3 regions of the Roseateles sp. PN1 genome follow, and region 1 is predicted to be linked to each of the others. Evidence: predicted binding sites of a transcription regulator. Region 1 holds the regulator's gene; each other region holds the start of a gene.
The links. Region 1 encodes FNR, which switches genes on or off when oxygen is low (the NO sensors DNR and NnrR bind a similar motif). Its sites were predicted from a motif close to TTGATNNNNATCAA; they were not measured.

Region 2: AABB87_RS19850 (type IV pili methyl-accepting chemotaxis transducer N-terminal domain-containing protein) is a predicted target of FNR. The motif match lies at 1,940-1,953, and genes of this name have one in related genera.
Region 3: cyoA (ubiquinol oxidase subunit II) is a predicted target of FNR. The motif match lies at 2,340-2,353, and genes of this name have one in related genera.

What each region holds. Positions count from the first base shown of each region.
Region 1 covers NZ_JBCARA010000002.1:495,694-501,260, forward strand. The annotation lists gene AABB87_RS04820 (NADP-dependent isocitrate dehydrogenase) at 1-1,256, opposite strand, end outside; gene AABB87_RS04825 (sulfite exporter TauE/SafE family protein) at 1,384-2,103, opposite strand; gene hemN (oxygen-independent coproporphyrinogen III oxidase) at 2,103-3,536, opposite strand; gene fnr (fumarate/nitrate reduction transcriptional regulator Fnr) at 3,760-4,494, shown strand; gene AABB87_RS04840 (hypothetical protein) at 4,621-4,968, opposite strand; gene AABB87_RS04845 (hypothetical protein) at 4,970-5,233, opposite strand; gene ccoG (cytochrome c oxidase accessory protein CcoG) at 5,286-5,567, opposite strand, start outside.
Region 2 covers NZ_JBCARA010000015.1:10,598-16,164, forward strand. The annotation lists gene AABB87_RS19840 (response regulator transcription factor) at 1-134, opposite strand, end outside; gene AABB87_RS19845 (spondin domain-containing protein) at 379-1,182, shown strand; gene AABB87_RS19850 (type IV pili methyl-accepting chemotaxis transducer N-terminal domain-containing protein) at 1,988-3,943, shown strand; gene AABB87_RS19855 (response regulator transcription factor) at 3,940-4,611, shown strand; gene AABB87_RS19860 (methyl-accepting chemotaxis protein) at 4,818-5,567, shown strand, end outside.
Region 3 covers NZ_JBCARA010000007.1:100,489-106,055, forward strand. The annotation lists gene groES (co-chaperone GroES) at 1-107, opposite strand, end outside; gene AABB87_RS12600 (nuclear transport factor 2 family protein) at 428-808, opposite strand; gene AABB87_RS12605 (MFS transporter) at 946-2,265, opposite strand; gene cyoA (ubiquinol oxidase subunit II) at 2,522-3,496, shown strand; gene cyoB (cytochrome o ubiquinol oxidase subunit I) at 3,573-5,567, shown strand, end outside.

The sequences.
Region 1 (5,567 bases):
GCTTGTTGGGCCATCAGACCCACATTGGGCACTGTGCCCATGGTCTTGGGGTCGAAAGCACCGTGCCACTTGCAGAAGTTGATCATCTCCTGATAGATGCGGGCGAAGGTCGACTCCGGCATCACGGCCTTAACGTCCTTCAGGCGACCGTCGGCCCCCCACATCTTGCCGCCGTTGCGAATCATGGCTGGCATGGAGGCGTCAACGATGATGTCGTTGGGCGAGTGGAAGTTGGTGATGCCCTTGGCCGAATCCACCATGGCCAACTCGGGGCGATGCTCGTGGCAGGCGTGCAGATCGCGCTTGATCTCTTCTTGCTTGCTCTGCGGCAAGGTGGCGATCTTGTTGTAAAGATCGACCATGCCGTTGTTGACGTTGATGCCCAGCTCTTCGAACAGCTTGCTGTGCTTCTCGAAAGCCTCGGCGTAGAAGATCTTGACGCAATGGCCGAAGACGATGGGGTGCGACACCTTCATCATCGTCGCCTTGACGTGCAGCGAGAACATCACGCCAGTCTTGTGCGCGTCTTCGATCTCACGGGTGTAGAAGTCCAGCAGCGCCTTCTTGCTCATGAACATGCTGTCGACCACTTCGCGGTCCAGCAGCGCCACCTTGGGTTTGAGCACGATGGCCTTGCCACTCTTGGTGATCAGCTCCATCTTGACGTTACGAGCGCGGTCCAGCGTCATGGACTTTTCACCGTGATAGAAGTCACCGCTGTGCATGTGCGAGACATGCGAGCGCGAGGCTTGGCTCCAGTCGGCCATGCTGTGCGGGTTCTTGCGTGCGTATTCCTTGACGGCCTTGGGCGCGCGGCGGTCCGAGTTACCTTCACGCAGCACCGGGTTCACCGCGCTGCCGATGCACTTGCCGTAGCGCGCGCGGATGTCTTTTTCTTCGTCGGTCTTGGGGCTTTCCGGATAGTCGGGAATTGGGTAGCCCTTGCCTTGCAACTCCTTGATCGCCGACTTCAGCTGCGACACCGAGGCGCTGATATTGGGCAGCTTGATGATGTTGGCTTCAGCCTTCAGGGTCAGCTTGCCCAGTGCAGCCAACTGATCGGGCTCGCGCTGGTCTTCGCTCAACAGTTCCGGGAATTGCGCCAGGATGCGGCCAGCGACCGAGATGTCGCTGGTTTCAATATGAACGCCCGCGGGCGCAGTGAACGCACGGACGATGGGCAAGAACGACGCCGTCGCCAGCAGTGGCGCTTCGTCGGTCAAGGTGTAGATGATGGTCGATTTCGAAGCGGTCATTTGGTATCCAGATCGGCCCATGTGCAGGCCCAAGGGGGTAGATCGATTAGAGCGTGAATTCTAAGTCAGTCACGCCGCGCTGCGCAGCCCAGTCTTCTATAAGAGTTCTGTGGGCGTCAGCATGGCGTCAAACCACCGAGCTACAAAAAGCCGCCACCTGCGCCCAAAGGCCGTGCCCCAAGGCCCAGCCCGAAGCTGCTACCAGCCCCAGCCCGCCCAAGCGCACCGACAGGCGCAGCGCACCCGCGCCACCATCTTGGGCCGTACGCAGACGGCTCAGCAACCAGGGCCCCAGGGCTAATCCGGCCCCAGAACTGATGGCAAAGCAGGCCATGACCGCCCCGCCCTGTGCCGGCCCGGAAGCGAGCGCCGCCAGCAGCAAAGCCGATTGCAGCAAGCCGCAAGGCCAAGCCACCCAGGCCAGCCCAGCCAGCCCTGCGCGGGCCCGAACTTTCATTTGCGCCGGGCCGGCGAAGGCCACGCCCCCTTGGCGCAAGCCATCAACCGGCACTTCAAGCCGGCGCCCGACATCCTGCCCCAGCCGCGCCAGCCATGCCGGCGGCTGACCGCGCCAGAGCAAGGCCAGGCCCAACATCAAGGCCGCCACATGCAGCATCACCCACAGCGGGCGCAGCAGCGCCGAAGCCTGCCCCATCTGGCCCAGCAACTGCACGCTGGCAGCCGCCACAGCTCCCGCGGCCGCGTACCCCACCAAGCGCCCGAGCTGAAAGGTCACGGGTGCGCGCCCCCCGGCCGCGGCGCAGGTCGCGCCACACATGGCCAAGCAATGAGGAATGCCGGCCAAGCCCATCAACAGGGCCGAGCCGGCAAGGGCGACATCAAGCATCAGATGATTTTAGAGAACTTCGCGCGGCTGCGATCGGCTTGCAGGTAACGGTCAAACACCATGGCCACAGCGCGCACAAAGAACCAGCCCAGCGGCGTCACTTGAATGGCGTCGGCATCCACCGTCACCAAGCCCTGCTCCGCAAGTTCACGCATACGCTCCAGCTCGGGCTTGAAGTACTCGGCCACATCCACCAGGTGCGCCAAGGCGATGGACTCAAATTCCAGCCGCCCCTGGCACATCAAGGCCATGATGACGGCGCGGCGGACGATGTCGTCACGAGTCAAGGCCAAGCCGCGTTCGATGGGCAACTGACCCTGGCGCAGCATGTCGTAATAAGCCTCCAGCGTCTTGACGTTCTGGCTGTAATTGGCACCAACGCGGCCGATCGCCGACACACCCAAAGCAATCAGGTCACAGTCCGGCTGGGTGCTGTAGCCCTGGAAATTGCGATGCAGGCGGCCCTGGCGCTTGGCCACAGCCAAAGAGTCATTCGCCAAGGCGAAATGATCCATGCCAATATAGCTGTAGCCATGCGTCATGAAGCCTTCAATCGCGCCATGCAACATCGCCACCTTGGCGGCACCCGGCGGCAGTTGGGCTTCGTCGATACGGCGTTGCGGTTTGAAGCGCTGCGGCAAATGAGCGTAGCCGTAAAGCGCGATGCGATCCGGCTTCAAGGCACCCACTTGTTCGATGGTGCGCGCAAAAGACTCAGGCGTTTGCAGCGGCAGGCCGTAGATCAGATCAACATTGGTGGACTCAAAACCCAGCTCGCGCGCTGCCGTCATCAAGGCCTCGACGCTGGCAAAGCTCTGCTGGCGATGCACCGCCTTTTGAACATGCGGGTCAAAGTCTTGCACGCCGAAACTCAAGCGATTGAAACCCAGGCTGCGCAGATGCTTGAGGCGATCCACATTGACCGTGCGCGGATCCACCTCGATGGCCATCTCGGCACCAGCAACGATGCGGAAGCGTTCACGCAAGGCCTGCACCAGGCCCGTCAACTCTTCATCGCTGAAGAAGGTCGGCGAGCCGCCACCCAGATGCAGCTGAGACACCCCGGCGCCGCGCCCCAGATGCGCCAGCGTCAAGTCCATCTCGGTGATCAAAGCCTGCAGGTATTCAGCGGCTTTATCGTGATGCTTGGTAATGACCTTGTTGCAGGCACAGTAGTAGCACACCGATTCACAAAACGGAATGTGCACATAGATCGACAAGGGCGCAGCGCCGCCGATCTGCGAGCCTGTGGCCCGTTGCACCAAAGCCTGCGCGTAGTTTTCGGCGGTGAAGGCCTCAACAAAGCGATCCGCGGTCGGGTACGAGGTGTAGCGTGGCCCGGACACATCGAAGCGGCGCAACAGGTCTTCGTTGATGATGCTCACGGCGGAGTCTTTGCCTGACAGGACTTGGGGCTGGGTGATAGAAACCATGGCTCGCATATTGCCAAGCCCGCCACACAAGCGATTGACCGAGATCAAGTTTGGCCTCATTCTTTGCCCTAACAATCGCATGCATTGCGCATTGGGCTTGAGCTAAATCATGTTTGGCGAAGCCGATAGGCGGCGAGCAGACGTTCGATTCGCCGCCTTGCCCCGAACAGATGCCGGCAACGGCGCCTGCCCACTGCGATATGCGTCATCCATAATGCACTCCATGAACGTCACCGTACCTATCAAGATTGAACCGCTCAAGGTCGCCTGCTCCAGTTGCAATTTGCGCGAGCTTTGCCTACCCGTTGGCTTGTCGTCGGGTGACCTCGAGCAGTTAGACGAGTTGGTGGCCACGCGCCGCCAGGTGTCGCGCGGCGACACCTTGTTTCGCAGCGGCGACCCCTTTCAGTCGCTTTACGCGGTGCGCACCGGTTTTTTCAAGACCTGTGTCTCTTCAGAAGATGGCCGCGACCAGGTCACCGGCTTTCAAATGGCGGGCGAATTGCTAGGCTTGGATGGCATCAGCACCGACCGCCACAGCTGCGACGCCGTGGCGCTGGAAGACTCGCAGGTCTGCGTGATTCCCTTCGAACAGCTGGAAGAGCTGTCGCGTGAGTTCACCGATTTGCAGCGCCAGTTCCACAAGATCATGAGCCGCGAAATCGTGCGCGATCACGGCGTGATGCTCTTGCTGGGCAGCATGCGGGCGGAAGAGCGCCTGGCGGCTTTCTTGCTAAACCTGACCCAGCGCCTGCAGGCGCGCGGCTTCTCGGCCGCCGCTTTGGTGCTGCGCATGACGCGCGAGGAAATCGGCAGTTATCTGGGCCTGAAGCTGGAAACGGTCAGCCGGACCTTCTCGAAGTTCCAGGAAGAAGGCCTGCTGGAAGTGAAGCAGCGCCACTTGCGCATCCTCGACCAAGCCGGTCTGCAGAAGCTGGTCAATAACGGCACTTGCTGAACTGAGGCAGGCGGCGGGCGGCTGAGCCGCGCCAGCGGCACAATGAAAGAAGGGCTGAGTGGTACTCAGCCCTTCTTTTATTCATTCAGGCATTCAGCGCCGCCCGAGCGAGCGGCCTGCGGCAGCCTACTGCGGCCAACGCCGCGGGTGAATAGCCTGGGGTGCATCAGGCGTCTCCGGCAAGGTGGCCAGCATCAGGCTGATGCTAGAGGCCAAGCTGATGACACTCCAAAAAATCAGAAAGCTGAGCGTGTAGACGGCCTGCCGGGAGAGTTCCATGCGCTCGCCACCGAACCAGGTCAAATCGCTGGGGTCAACCACCGAAAACACCAAGCCCTCGGTCACCCCTGCCATCACAAAGGCCGGCCAGGCGATTGCCATCGCCCAGCGCGCCAATCTGGACGTAGGCGGCGGCAAATCCACCGCAAAGGTGGCGTCGTCCGACTCAACACGATTGCGGGGCTCGGTCTTCATTTCATTGCGCGCCGGTGGCAGCGTGGTTGCGGCCCTTCATGGCCGGCGCCAAGGAGGCTGGATCGGCTTCCTTGGACGCCTTGCCCACATAAGTAGTCTGCACCTTGGACTCATCCAGCACCGTCTCGGGGAAATGCAGGGCCAGGAACAGGGTCACAAAGCTGGCGATCACCACCACACCCGGGCCACCCCACACCAGCCACATGAACTTCTCACGCCACCAGGGGCTAGCGGAATCGGTCGTGCGTTTGTTTTCTTGACTCATTGCGTCAACTCCTGCTCTGCAAGGACTTCTTGTTCAAATGATTCGTTAGCGCTCAGCGCGGCACGACAAAGGTCGATTTTTCCTTGATCTCGATCTTGCCGCTGGCAACACCCGCCTTGTCAACCGCCTGCCCCATCAAGGCAAAAGAGATGGGATGCGCACCGACACCCGCTTGCGCCGCTGACTCAGGCGGAATTCGCACCGCCACCGACACCCAGCGCGCTTCGGCAGGCGCCAAGACCAAGCTCACTGGCTTGCCCAAGGCAATGCCTTCCATGCCCTTGACGCTGAGGCTGCACTGCTGCGCGCCCTCGGTCGCATTCATGATCTGCAG
Region 2 (5,567 bases), on a different contig from region 1:
TCCGCCAACTCGCTCAGGTGCAGGTGCAGCAGCGCGGCAATATCGGGTTCATCCTCCACCACCAAGATGCGGCGAGGCGGGCCGGCTGGGCGCGTCGCCTCGGGCACAGGTAGAGAAGAAAGCTGCAGGGGCATTGTTTGGAATCCGGTAAAGCTCTGAACCCGTATTAGGCCGCCAAAGCCGGAGCAAGTCTTCACAAAAGAATCACAAGACACACAAGACATCGAGCGCGCCAAGAATCGCTTAGCTTTTCGTTATCAAAGCGTGATTCTTTAAGCGCTTGTGGTTCCTAGCATGGCCTGACCGATTGAGGCATGCACTGCGCCACATCCGGTCAAAAAGCTCCTCGACTACACCTCAGCTCAAGAAAGCACTGTCATGTTCAAACTCACTTTATCTCGCCAAGCCACACCCGTCTTCTTTGCACTCAGCGCGGTGGGCGCCAGTTCGCTCGCCCAAGCAGCCATGGTCGACATCAAGGTCAACGTGCAAAACTTGGCCCCAGTCAACAGCGTTAGCTTCGCGCCGCTACATGTTGGCTTCCACAGCGGCAGTTTTGATGCCTTCAATCTCGGTCAGGTGTCGACCGCAGCGATTCAATCCATCGCCGAAGGCGGCAGTGGCACCGCTTGGCAAGCGGCTTTCGCGGCGGCTGACCCGACCGCCACCCGCGGCACCGTGGGCAGCCTGTTGCAACCTGGCGAAACCCGCAGCCTCAGCTTCAGCGTGGATACGGCGCTGAACCCCTTCTTCAGTTTCGGGGCCATGGTGGTGCCGAGCAACGACTTCTTCATTGGCAATGACTCGCCCACCGAATACCGCTTGTTCAACGCGCAAGGCGGGCTGCAACTGGGCGCCATCACGATCAAGGCGCGGGAAATTTGGGACGGCGGCTCTGAGGTCTTCGACCCCACCGCTGCCGCCTTCGTCGGCAGCAACGCCCTGCGTACCGACCAGGGCGGCGTGGTCAATTTCAACTTCGCCGAGCTTGCCGGTTTCAACGGTTTGGCAACAGGTGCCGGCTATGTCTTCAACAGCCAGCTGGGTTTCGAAAGCGAGGTCTATCGCATCAGCTTTGAGAGCATCACCGCCGTACCCGAACCACAAAGCTATGCCTTGATGGCCGCCGGCCTGTTGGCACTCGGCGGGCTAGTGCGTCGACGCGGAGCCGCGCGGGGCTAAAGGGTTGGCAGGGCTGGTCGGTTGCTGCGCGCCAGCTAGTATTACTCGAGCCGGCGCATCAGCATCAACCTGCTGGCCAGCGCCAAGAAGACCCGCATGGGCGGCAAAGCATTTTGGGACGAAGCCGAAGCTGTGGTTGTGCCCAATGTCGGTTTTGTGGAGACCAAGCTTGCGACTGCTGTGCCTGCTTTGCCTTGTCTATCTGTAGGCTTAGGGCCTGCATAGGAAGACTGCAATGGGCACAGAGCAGCCGGACGTCAAGGTCATTCGCGTCCAGCCTTTATCAAGCAGCTGATGGCCCAGAATGAAATGAGGGCCTGAAGAGATTGGCCGTTGCGAGTCGGCTCAAACGCAGGGTTGTGCCGTGCAAGCGTGGTCCCAAGCTGAGAATTCAAGACTCGCGGCGAGCTACACATATGAAGTTCAGAACAGAGTTCTGAAGACCGCAAAGCCGATCGCTGTCACCCAGAACACAAGCTCGACAATCGATAGCTTCCAAATCGCCCGCAATGACAAGAAGCGATTCACTACCCCTGGTCCGCGAACCCGTCAGTTTGCTGCACTGAAAGCGGACCATGGCCAATGACCGCCTACCGACGAGGTCCAGGGCCAAAGATGCTCAGTCAGGACGATTTCTCTGGGCACGAAGCGATCCCTTATGCTCCCCAAGCATTTACCGAAGCAAGGATATCGTGCCGCGCTGGGTTTACGCCACGCTAGCTGACGACTGAACCGGTTGAAGTCCACTTGCGCAACCTTGACTCAGGTCAAGACCACATTCCGCGCAGCCACATATGGTGGCCGAATGTTTACGCGCGTTCGCAGCTTGGTCGGGAAACTGGCCCTTATTCAAACCAGCTTTCTGCTGGTAGCACTCGCCTCGATCGCTTTCACCTTATGGGTGTCTTGGCAGTTAGAAGGTGGTGCCGGTGCCATCAATGAGGCTGGTCGCATGCGCATGCTCAGCTACCGGATGACGCTGTCGCATACGGAGGAGCGAGCACATCAGTTGCAAGAAGACGTGCGCAACTTTGACGCGATGGTGGACGGCCTGCGTAAGGGTGATGCGCAAAGGCCTTTGTTCGTGCCGGACACTGCTGACTGCAGTGATCGCCTGGCCTTGGTTGAAAACCAATGGCCCATCTTCCGCGCCAGTCTTTTGGGCCCAACTGATGCGGGAGAACTGCGCCAACAAGCCGATGCATTTGTTGCGAAGGTGGACGAACTGGTGGGGGCGATAGAGCACACCATTGCGGCGCGCACCGCCATATTGGGCGCGCTTTGCTTCGGCCTTGTGGTGCTGGTCGTGGCAGCCTCGGTGGCTTTTGTTTCTGGGGCTTTTGTCTGGATCATTCAGCCTCTGCAGCGACTTCGCGATGGCTTACAGCAGATGGGCGCAGGCAATTTGGCGGCGCGTGTGGACGAGCAGTCGCCGGTTGAAGAGTTCACTAGCTTGGCCAAGGGCTTCAATCACATGGCTGTTGCTTTGCAGCAGGCCTATGCTGGGCTAGAAGGCAAAGTCAAAGAGAAGACAGCGCACTTGGCCCAGCAAAATGAACGCCTGGAAGCCTTGTATGACGTGGCCCAGATGTCAGGCCTCACGGATCAGACCCTTGAGACCCTGGCGCACTCATTCGCTGAAAAACTCGCTCGCATTGCACGTGCAGATGCCTGCGCGGTGCGCTTGGCGGCTGAAGATGGCGAGCGCCTGTTGCTACTCGGCCAAGCCTCTTTGCCGCAAACCATGATTGATGCGGAGCGCTGTCTCCGCAAAGGCGAATGTGCTTGTGGCGCCACGCTGCAAGCCTCGCCGCAGCCCCCCACAGGCCCCAAGGTGATTGCCATTCAGGCCTTGCCGACCCCCAAGCTGGGCCATTGCGAAGCTGCGGGCTTTCAAAGCGTGATTTCCATTCCGATGCGGGCCGGCGCTCGCTTGGTGGGTGAGGTGGAATTGTTTTTCAGCAGCGTACGCCGCCTGAGTGAATCGGAAGGCGTGTTGTTGGATGCCCTGGTCGGCCAGTTCGGGGTGCAGGTCGACAACCTCCGCTTGGTTTCGCGCGACCGCGAAATGGCGGTATCGGAGGAGCGCAATCTGCTGGCTCAGGAATTGCATGACTCCATCGCCCAGGTCTTGGCGTTTTTGAAGATCCAAGTGCAGCTGCTACGAAGTGCCATGAGCAAGAACCGACCCGAGCAAATCGAACTCACGGTGGACGAAATCGATGCCGGGGTGAAGGAGTGTTACGCCAATGTGCGGGAGCTGCTGGTGCACTTCCGCACCCGGCCCGGCCACGAAGACATTGAACATGCCCTGCGCAACACCCTGAGCAAGTTCGAGCGCCAAAGCGGGCTCAGCACCCATCTGAGCCTGCAAGGCGACGGCCTCCCCCTGCCCCCCGATGCCCAAATTCAAGTCCTGCACATCATCCAGGAAGCCTTGTCCAATGTGCGCAAGCATGCACAGGCCGATCATGTCTCGCTGCGGGTTGAGCAGCTGCCGCGCTGGACTTTTGAGGTGCAAGACAACGGCAGCGGATTCCAGCGCCTGCCGCCTGACGATAGTCATATCCATGTGGGACTACAGATCATGCGTGAGCGTGCCCAACGCATAGGTGCGCAGCTCAGCATTGACAGCCCACCCGAAGGGGGCACCCGTGTGCGCCTGCAACTGCCCATGCAAAGCGCATTCACCAGCAGCAAAGCTGAGCTGTCCTTGGATGCCTCGGCCCAGCAGAACCAACAGTCCCCTACCCTGACATGAAGCCCATTTCCGTCCTGGTCGTCGATGACCACACCCTGTTTCGCCGTGGCCTGATCGCTTTGCTCAAGCAGGAAGAAGGCGTGGTGGTACTGGGTGAAGCGGCCGACGCCAGTGAGGCCTTGAGCGCGGCCCTGACTCTGCAGCCCGATTTGATCTTGCTGGACAACCACATGCCCGGCATGCGCGGCGTGGACCTGCTGCCTGAGTTGCGTCGCAAGGTGCCCGGCGCCCGGGTGTTGATGTTGACCGTTAGCGAAGATGAACAAGACCTCAGCGAAGCACTACGCAACGGTGCCCAAGGTTATCTGCTGAAAACGGTGGACGGTGAGGATTTGGCTGCGACCCTGATACGGACCATGCGCGGTGAATCGGTGGTCAGCCCCGAGATGTCGCACAAGCTGCTCAATGCCTTCCGCAGCAGCGCCGCAGCAGTTGCGCCCGCAGCATGCACAGACCCTGACCGGGTCGAGCCCTTGCCCTTGTCGCCCCGCGAGTTAGAAATCCTGCGCGAACTCACCCGGGGCTCAAGTAACAAGGAAATCGCACGGCAACTGAGCATCGCCGAGCCCACGGTCAAGATCCATGTTCAGCACATCTTGCGCAAACTGGGGGTGAGCTCCCGAGTGCAGGCGGCAGTTTGGGGTAGTGAGCGCGGCATGGTCGCTTGAACGCGGCGAGATTTCATTTCTCGCTTGGCACGAGGTGTTCGCGCCAATCTTTGTTCTTAATGCAGTTCAAGAAACCGTATTAATGACATTGACCATCGCCTCGACCAGCGGGCAGTATCCAAAAACTCAAGCTTTCGCACGGGCGTTCACTGAGATGCCACACGAACAGCGAACGTAGTTTTTAGCCCTAGACCAGAGGGATGCTCATGAAAATCACCCACTTGCCGCTGCGCGTATTGCTCGGCGCCGGTTTCGGAGCCATGATCCTTTTGTTAGTGGTCTCGATTGGATTGGCCTCGACGCGGATGCAAGCTCTCGGCGAAGTCAGCCGGACCATGATTCAGCAAGACTGGGTCAAGGCTGAAGCCGCCAACATCGTCAACGCAACTACCCGTGCCAATGCGCGGCGAACGATGGAGCTTTTGATCGCTACCGATGCGGGACAGCGGGATCGGATCAATGTGGACATTGCTGCCAACAAGAAGAAGATTGACCAAGCCCTGTCGCAATTGAATGAGCTGGTGCAACGTCCCGACGGCAAAGCGCTCCTGGCCACCATCGTCGAGAGACGGGGCCGATTTGTGAAGGCCTTCACTCGCGTGGCCAGCTTGGTGGCCGAGGGGCGGCGCGACGAGGCGGTCAGAGTGATGAATCAAGAAACCCTGCCCGCCATCGATGACTTGCAGCAGCCCATCAATGCCTTGGCCGACCTGCAGCGCCAGATCGTCACCGACAAAGGCAATGAGATGGCGGCAAGCATCAGCTTTACCGTCAAAGTTCTGGCCATGCTTGGTCTTGTTGGTGCAGTTTTCGCGGTCGTGGTGGCCATGGTGGTGTACCGCGCCATCGCCTTGCCGATGCGCCATGCAGTCTCACTCGCTCAATCAGTGGCGGCAGGCGATCTCAGCCGTCATATCGAGCTCGGGGGGAATAACGAGACGGGGCAGCTTTTGCAA
Region 3 (5,567 bases), on a different contig from region 1:
TCCGGCTTCTCAGCGGCGGCGTCAGGGATGAAGATGCCCGAGGCAGTCTTGGTTTCTTGTTCGAGGCGCTTAACGATCACGCGATCGTGCAGAGGACGCAGGTTCATCACATCTCCTTGAGATATTGGTCAGGGCTGACAACAAAGCAACAGCCGAGAAAAGTCTCGGCTGCGCTGAATTTGAGTCGTTAGCACTCACGGGATGCGAGTGCTAGCAATCGAATTATAGGGGCGAGAGTTGTCAATTCAAGACCCACCCTTGGCGCGGTGGGCGTTTGCCGGGCGGGGAGCTTCGATCGGCTCTGGGCTGAACAGTGCTGCGTCGCCAGCGTGGGCTGGTTCTGGCTGCAGGACTTTGGGGTGGGTGATCGAGGGGAGTTGGGTGTGGGCCTCCCTTCTGGGGTGAAGGCGGATGCGCTTGTGTTCGTTCACCAAGTTTGCGCAGCTGCGGTGCCTTGGTGATAACGCATTTGCCAACCGTCTCCAACCCAAATCCAGATGGAGGAGCGCAAGGTGTGGCGAGCCAAGGTGCCATTCGCTTGACGATGAGCGGCTCGGTAGGTGAGTAGGGCAACGCCGGCTTGCAACTCTGTTGCGACGTAGTTGTCAGCGACCACTTCTACAGGTACTGACTCGCTGAGCAGCATGTCGACCATGGCTGCGCGGTTCCAGTGGCGCCCGGACCGGCCAACTTCTTCAAAGTCGGCATGAAGCAATGCGTTGATTCTTGAAGCGCTTTTTCGAACGCCCGGAAGATGCAACTCGCCTTCGAGTTGGGAAAGGGTGCGAACTAGCGTGTCGGCCGACATCTGGGTTCCTCTAGTGGCTACTCTTGAGCGCCAAAGGTTACCGTCTTGCTAGGGTGCTCTCTGCCTTCAACAGGCGCAGTTGGCGCAAGTAGTTCAGGCGAATGGCTGCCCCGGCCGCGAAGCCGGGGCATTTCTCCTCAGTCGCGCAGCGACTTCAAGCGGTTGACCCGCAAGGCCAGCAAGGTGCAGGCCGCACCCGACAGCAAATAGAGGCTGACAGCGCCCAGGCCGAAGCGCGCCGACAAGGCCAGCGCCACCAGCGGGGCAAAGGCGGCGCCGATCAGCCAGGCTAGATCGGCCGTCAGGGCGGCGCCGGTGTAGCGGAAGCGGGGCAGGAAGTTGGAGGTCACCGCGCCGGCCGCCTGGCCGTAGGACAGGCCCAGCAGCACAAAGCCGACCAGGATGAAGCTGTCTTGGCCCGCCGTGCCGCCGCCCAGCAACCAGGGCGTCAGCAGGCTGAAAAGGCCGATCACGGTGGCCAGGCTGCCCAGGAAGCTGCGCCGGCCCATGCGGTCGGCGATCAGGCCCGAAATTGGCATGGCGGCTGCCGCCAGCAGGGCGCCAACGATCTGCACGCTGAGGAACTCGCCCATGGTCTGCTCGGAGTACAGCGACACCCAGGACAGCGGGAACACCGTCACCAGATGGAAGAGCGCGTAGCTGGCCAGGCTGGCGAAGGCGCCGATGGCGATGTTCTCGCCTTGCTGGCTGAGCAGTTCGCGCACGCTGCAGGGCTCCAGCTCGCGGGCTTCGAGTTCGCGCTCGTACTCGTGCGTCAGCACCAGGCGCAAGCGGGCGAACAGGGCCACCACATTGATGGCGAAAGCGGCGAAGAAGGGGTAGCGCCAGCCCCAGCTGAAGAAGTCAGCGCCGTCCAGATTCGCCCACAAATAGGCAAACAGGCCGGCCGCAATCACAAAACCCAGCGGTGCGCCCAGTTGGCCCAGCATGGCGTACCAGCCGCGCTTGCCTTCCGGGGCATTCATGGCCAGCAGCGAGGGCAGGCCGTCCCAGGAGCCGCCTAGCGCCAGGCCTTGGCCGATGCGGAAGATGGCCAGCAGGACGATGGCGCTGCTGCCGATGGTGGTGTAGCTGGGCAGCATCGCCATGCCCGCGGTAGAGCTGCCCAGTAAGAAGAGCGCCAGGGTCATCTTGGTGCTGCGGCCGAAGTGCTTCTGAACCTGCATGCCCAGCACCGTGCCAATCGGCCGGACCACAAAGGCCAGGGCCAGCAGGGCGAAGGCGTAAAGCGTGCCATCCAATCGGCTGGCAAAGGGGAAGAACACGGCCGGGAAGACCAGAACCGAGGCGATGCCGAAGACAAAGAAGTCGAAATACTCCGAAGCGCGACCGATGATGACGCCGACGGCGATATCACCCGGGGCCACGGAGCTGGGTTCTTGGGAATGGCTGGCCGGTTGGCCGGCAGGGAGCGGGTAGGCGGCTGAGCTGTTCATGGCGGTTGCAAAGGTTGCTGGGAGAAAACCCTCTTACGAGAGCGGCGGGACCCCTAGGACAAAATGTCCAATCGTTGACCTAGCTCAATCAAGATACATTTCGGCCGGGTACGCAATGGCGTTTTCCCGCCTTTTCTGGTAACTACCAATGACTCCCGTCCCCTCCCCAAAATTGACTCAGGCCGGTCCCACAGGTCTGAAGCGGCTCGGCGTGCTGGCTGCAACGCTGCCTCTGGCGGCCTGCAATATGGTGGTGATGAAGCCTTCGGGCGACATCGCGCAGCAACAAGCTCAGCTGATCATCACCTCCACGCTGCTGATGTTGCTGATCATCGTGCCGGTGATCTTCCTGACCTTGTTCTTCGCCTGGCGCTACCGCCAGGCCAATCGGGCCGCCACGTACAAGCCGGATTGGGATCATTCCACCAAGCTGGAGTTGCTGATCTGGGGCGCGCCCTTGCTGATCATCATCGCACTTGGCGCCATCACCTGGATCAGCACCCACAAGCTGGACCCCTATCGCCCGCTGGATCGCATCGCGCCCGGCCGCCCGGTGGCTGCTGATGTGAAGCCGCTGGTGGTGGAAGTGGTGGCCTTGGACTGGAAATGGCTGTTCCTCTACCCGGAGCAGGGCATTGCCACCGTCAACGAGCTGGCCGCCCCGCTGGATCGCCCGATTCAATTCAAGCTGACCGCCTCCACGGTGATGAACAGCTTCTACATCCCGGCGCTGGCAGGTCAGATCTACACCATGCCCGGCATGCAGACGCAGTTGCACGCGGTCATCAACAAGCCGGGCGTCTTTGACGGCTTCTCGGCCAATTACAGCGGCGCCGGCTTCTCGCATATGCGCTTCAAGTTCCATGGGCTGTCGCACGAAGACTTCGACGCCTGGGTTGCCAAGAACAAGGCCGAAGGTGGGCTGCTGAGTCGCAGCGTCTACCAGCAGCTTGAGCAGCCCAGCGGCCGTGAGCCGGTGCGCCGCTACGCCGAGGTGGAGCAGGGCCTGTATCAGGCCATCCTGAACCGCTGCGTGGATACCAACAAGATGTGCATGGGCCAGATGATGGCCATCGACGCCGCGGGCGGCACCGGCAAGGGCGGGGTGGACGGCGTGCGCCGCCAAGCCTGGCGTGACGGCGAACGCAGCGTTGTCGCCGCCATGTGCACCCCGCAAAACCTCGATCAGTACCTGCCTGCGGCCAACGCCAGCCGTAACGCACAGCCCTGATTCGCCGGGCTGCCGGCCGCCGTGTCACCGACACAGCGGCCAGCGGCCCGCAATGCTAGAACTCCGAGAGAAGCCCATGCTTGACTCCCCCAACACCTCGACATCGCTGCTTTTTGGTCGCCTCAGCTGGGCCGCCATTCCGCACGATCCCATCATCCTCGGCACCTTTGTCATGGTGATCCTGGGCGGCCTCGGCCTGACCGGCGCGATGACTTACTACCGCGCCTGGGGCCCCTTGTGGCGCAATTGGTTGACCAGCATCGACCACAAGAAGATCGGCATCATGTACATCGTGCTGGCGATCGTCATGCTCTTGCGCGGCTTTGCCGACGCCATCATGATGCGCGCCCACCAGGCCATCGCCTTCGGTGACAACGCCGGCTTCCTGCCGCCGCACCACTACGACCAGATCTTCACCGCCCACGGCGTGATCATGATCTTCTTCGTGGCCATGCCTTTTGTGACGGGCTTCATGAACTACGTGGTGCCGCTGCAGATCGGTGCCCGCGATGTGGCTTTCCCCTTCCTGAATAACTTCAGCTTCTGGATGACGGCCAGCGGTGCCGTGCTGATCATGGCCTCGCTGTTCATCGGCGAGTTTGCCGCCACCGGTTGGCTGGCTTACCCGCCGCTGTCGGGCATTTTGGGTAGCCCGAGTGTGGGGGTGGATTACTACATCTGGTCACTGCAGCTCGCGGGGGTGGGTACGACGCTATCGGGCATCAATCTGATCGCCACCATCGTCAAGATGCGTGCGCCCGGCATGACGCTGATGAAGATGCCCGTCTTCACTTGGACCTCGCTGTGCACCAACGTGCTGATCGTGGCCGCCTTCCCGGTGCTGACCGCTGTGCTGGTCTTGTTGAGCTTGGACCGCTATCTCGGCACCAACTTCTTCACCAACGACATGGGCGGCAACGCCATGATGTATGTGAACCTGATCTGGATTTGGGGTCACCCCGAGGTTTACATCCTGATCTTGCCCGCCTTCGGCATCTTCTCGGAAGTGGTGTCTACGTTCAGCCGCAAGCGTCTGTTCGGCTATGCCTCGATGGTTTACGCCACCGTGGTCATCACCATCCTGTCCTACCTGGTGTGGCTGCATCACTTCTTCACCATGGGTTCGGGCGCCAGCGTGAATGCCTTCTTCGGCATCACCACCATGATCATCTCCATCCCCACGGGGGCGAAGATCTTCAACTGGCTGTTCACCATGTACCGTGGCCGCATCGAGTTTGATGTGCCGATGCTGTGGACCATGGGCTTCATGGTCACCTTCGTGATCGGTGGCATGACGGGTGTGCTGCTGGCGGTGCCGCCGGCCGACTTCGTGCTGCACAACAGCTTGTTCCTGATTGCCCACTTCCACAACGTCATCATCGGCGGCGTGCTGTTCGGCATGATGGCCGGCATCAGCTACTGGTTCCCCAAGGCCTTCGGCTACAAGCTCGACCCGTTCTGGGGCAAGTGCTCGTTCTGGTTCTGGCTGGTGGGCTTCTACCTCGCCTTCATGCCGCTGTATGTGCTGGGCCTGATGGGCGTGACCCGCCGCATGAGCCACTTCGATGACCCGTCGCTGCAGATCTGGTTCCAGGTCGCGGCCCTCGGCGCCGTGTTGATTGCCATTGGCATCGCCAGCTTCCTGATCCAACTGGTGGTGAGCTACCGCAACCGTGAAGCTCTGCGCGACCACACTGGCGACCCATGGGGTGGCCGCACGCTGGAGTGGTCCACCGCTTCGCCGCCGCCGGACTACAACTTCGCCTTCACGCCCATCGTGCATGAGCTTGATGCTTGGCATGACATGAAGCAGCGCGGCGCGGTGCGCCCGACCAGTGGCTTTATGGAAATCCATATGCCCAAGAACACCTCGGCAGGCATCATCTTGGCCGGCCTGGCCACGGTCTGCGGCTTCGCCTTGGTCTGGCAGATTTGGTGGTTGGTGATTGCCAGCTTCGTTGCGGTGTTGGCCGCGACCATCAAGCACACCTTCAACTACAAGCGCGATTTCTACATCCCCGCGGATGAAGTCAAGCGCTGTGAAGATGCCCGCAGCAAGGCCCTGGCGGCT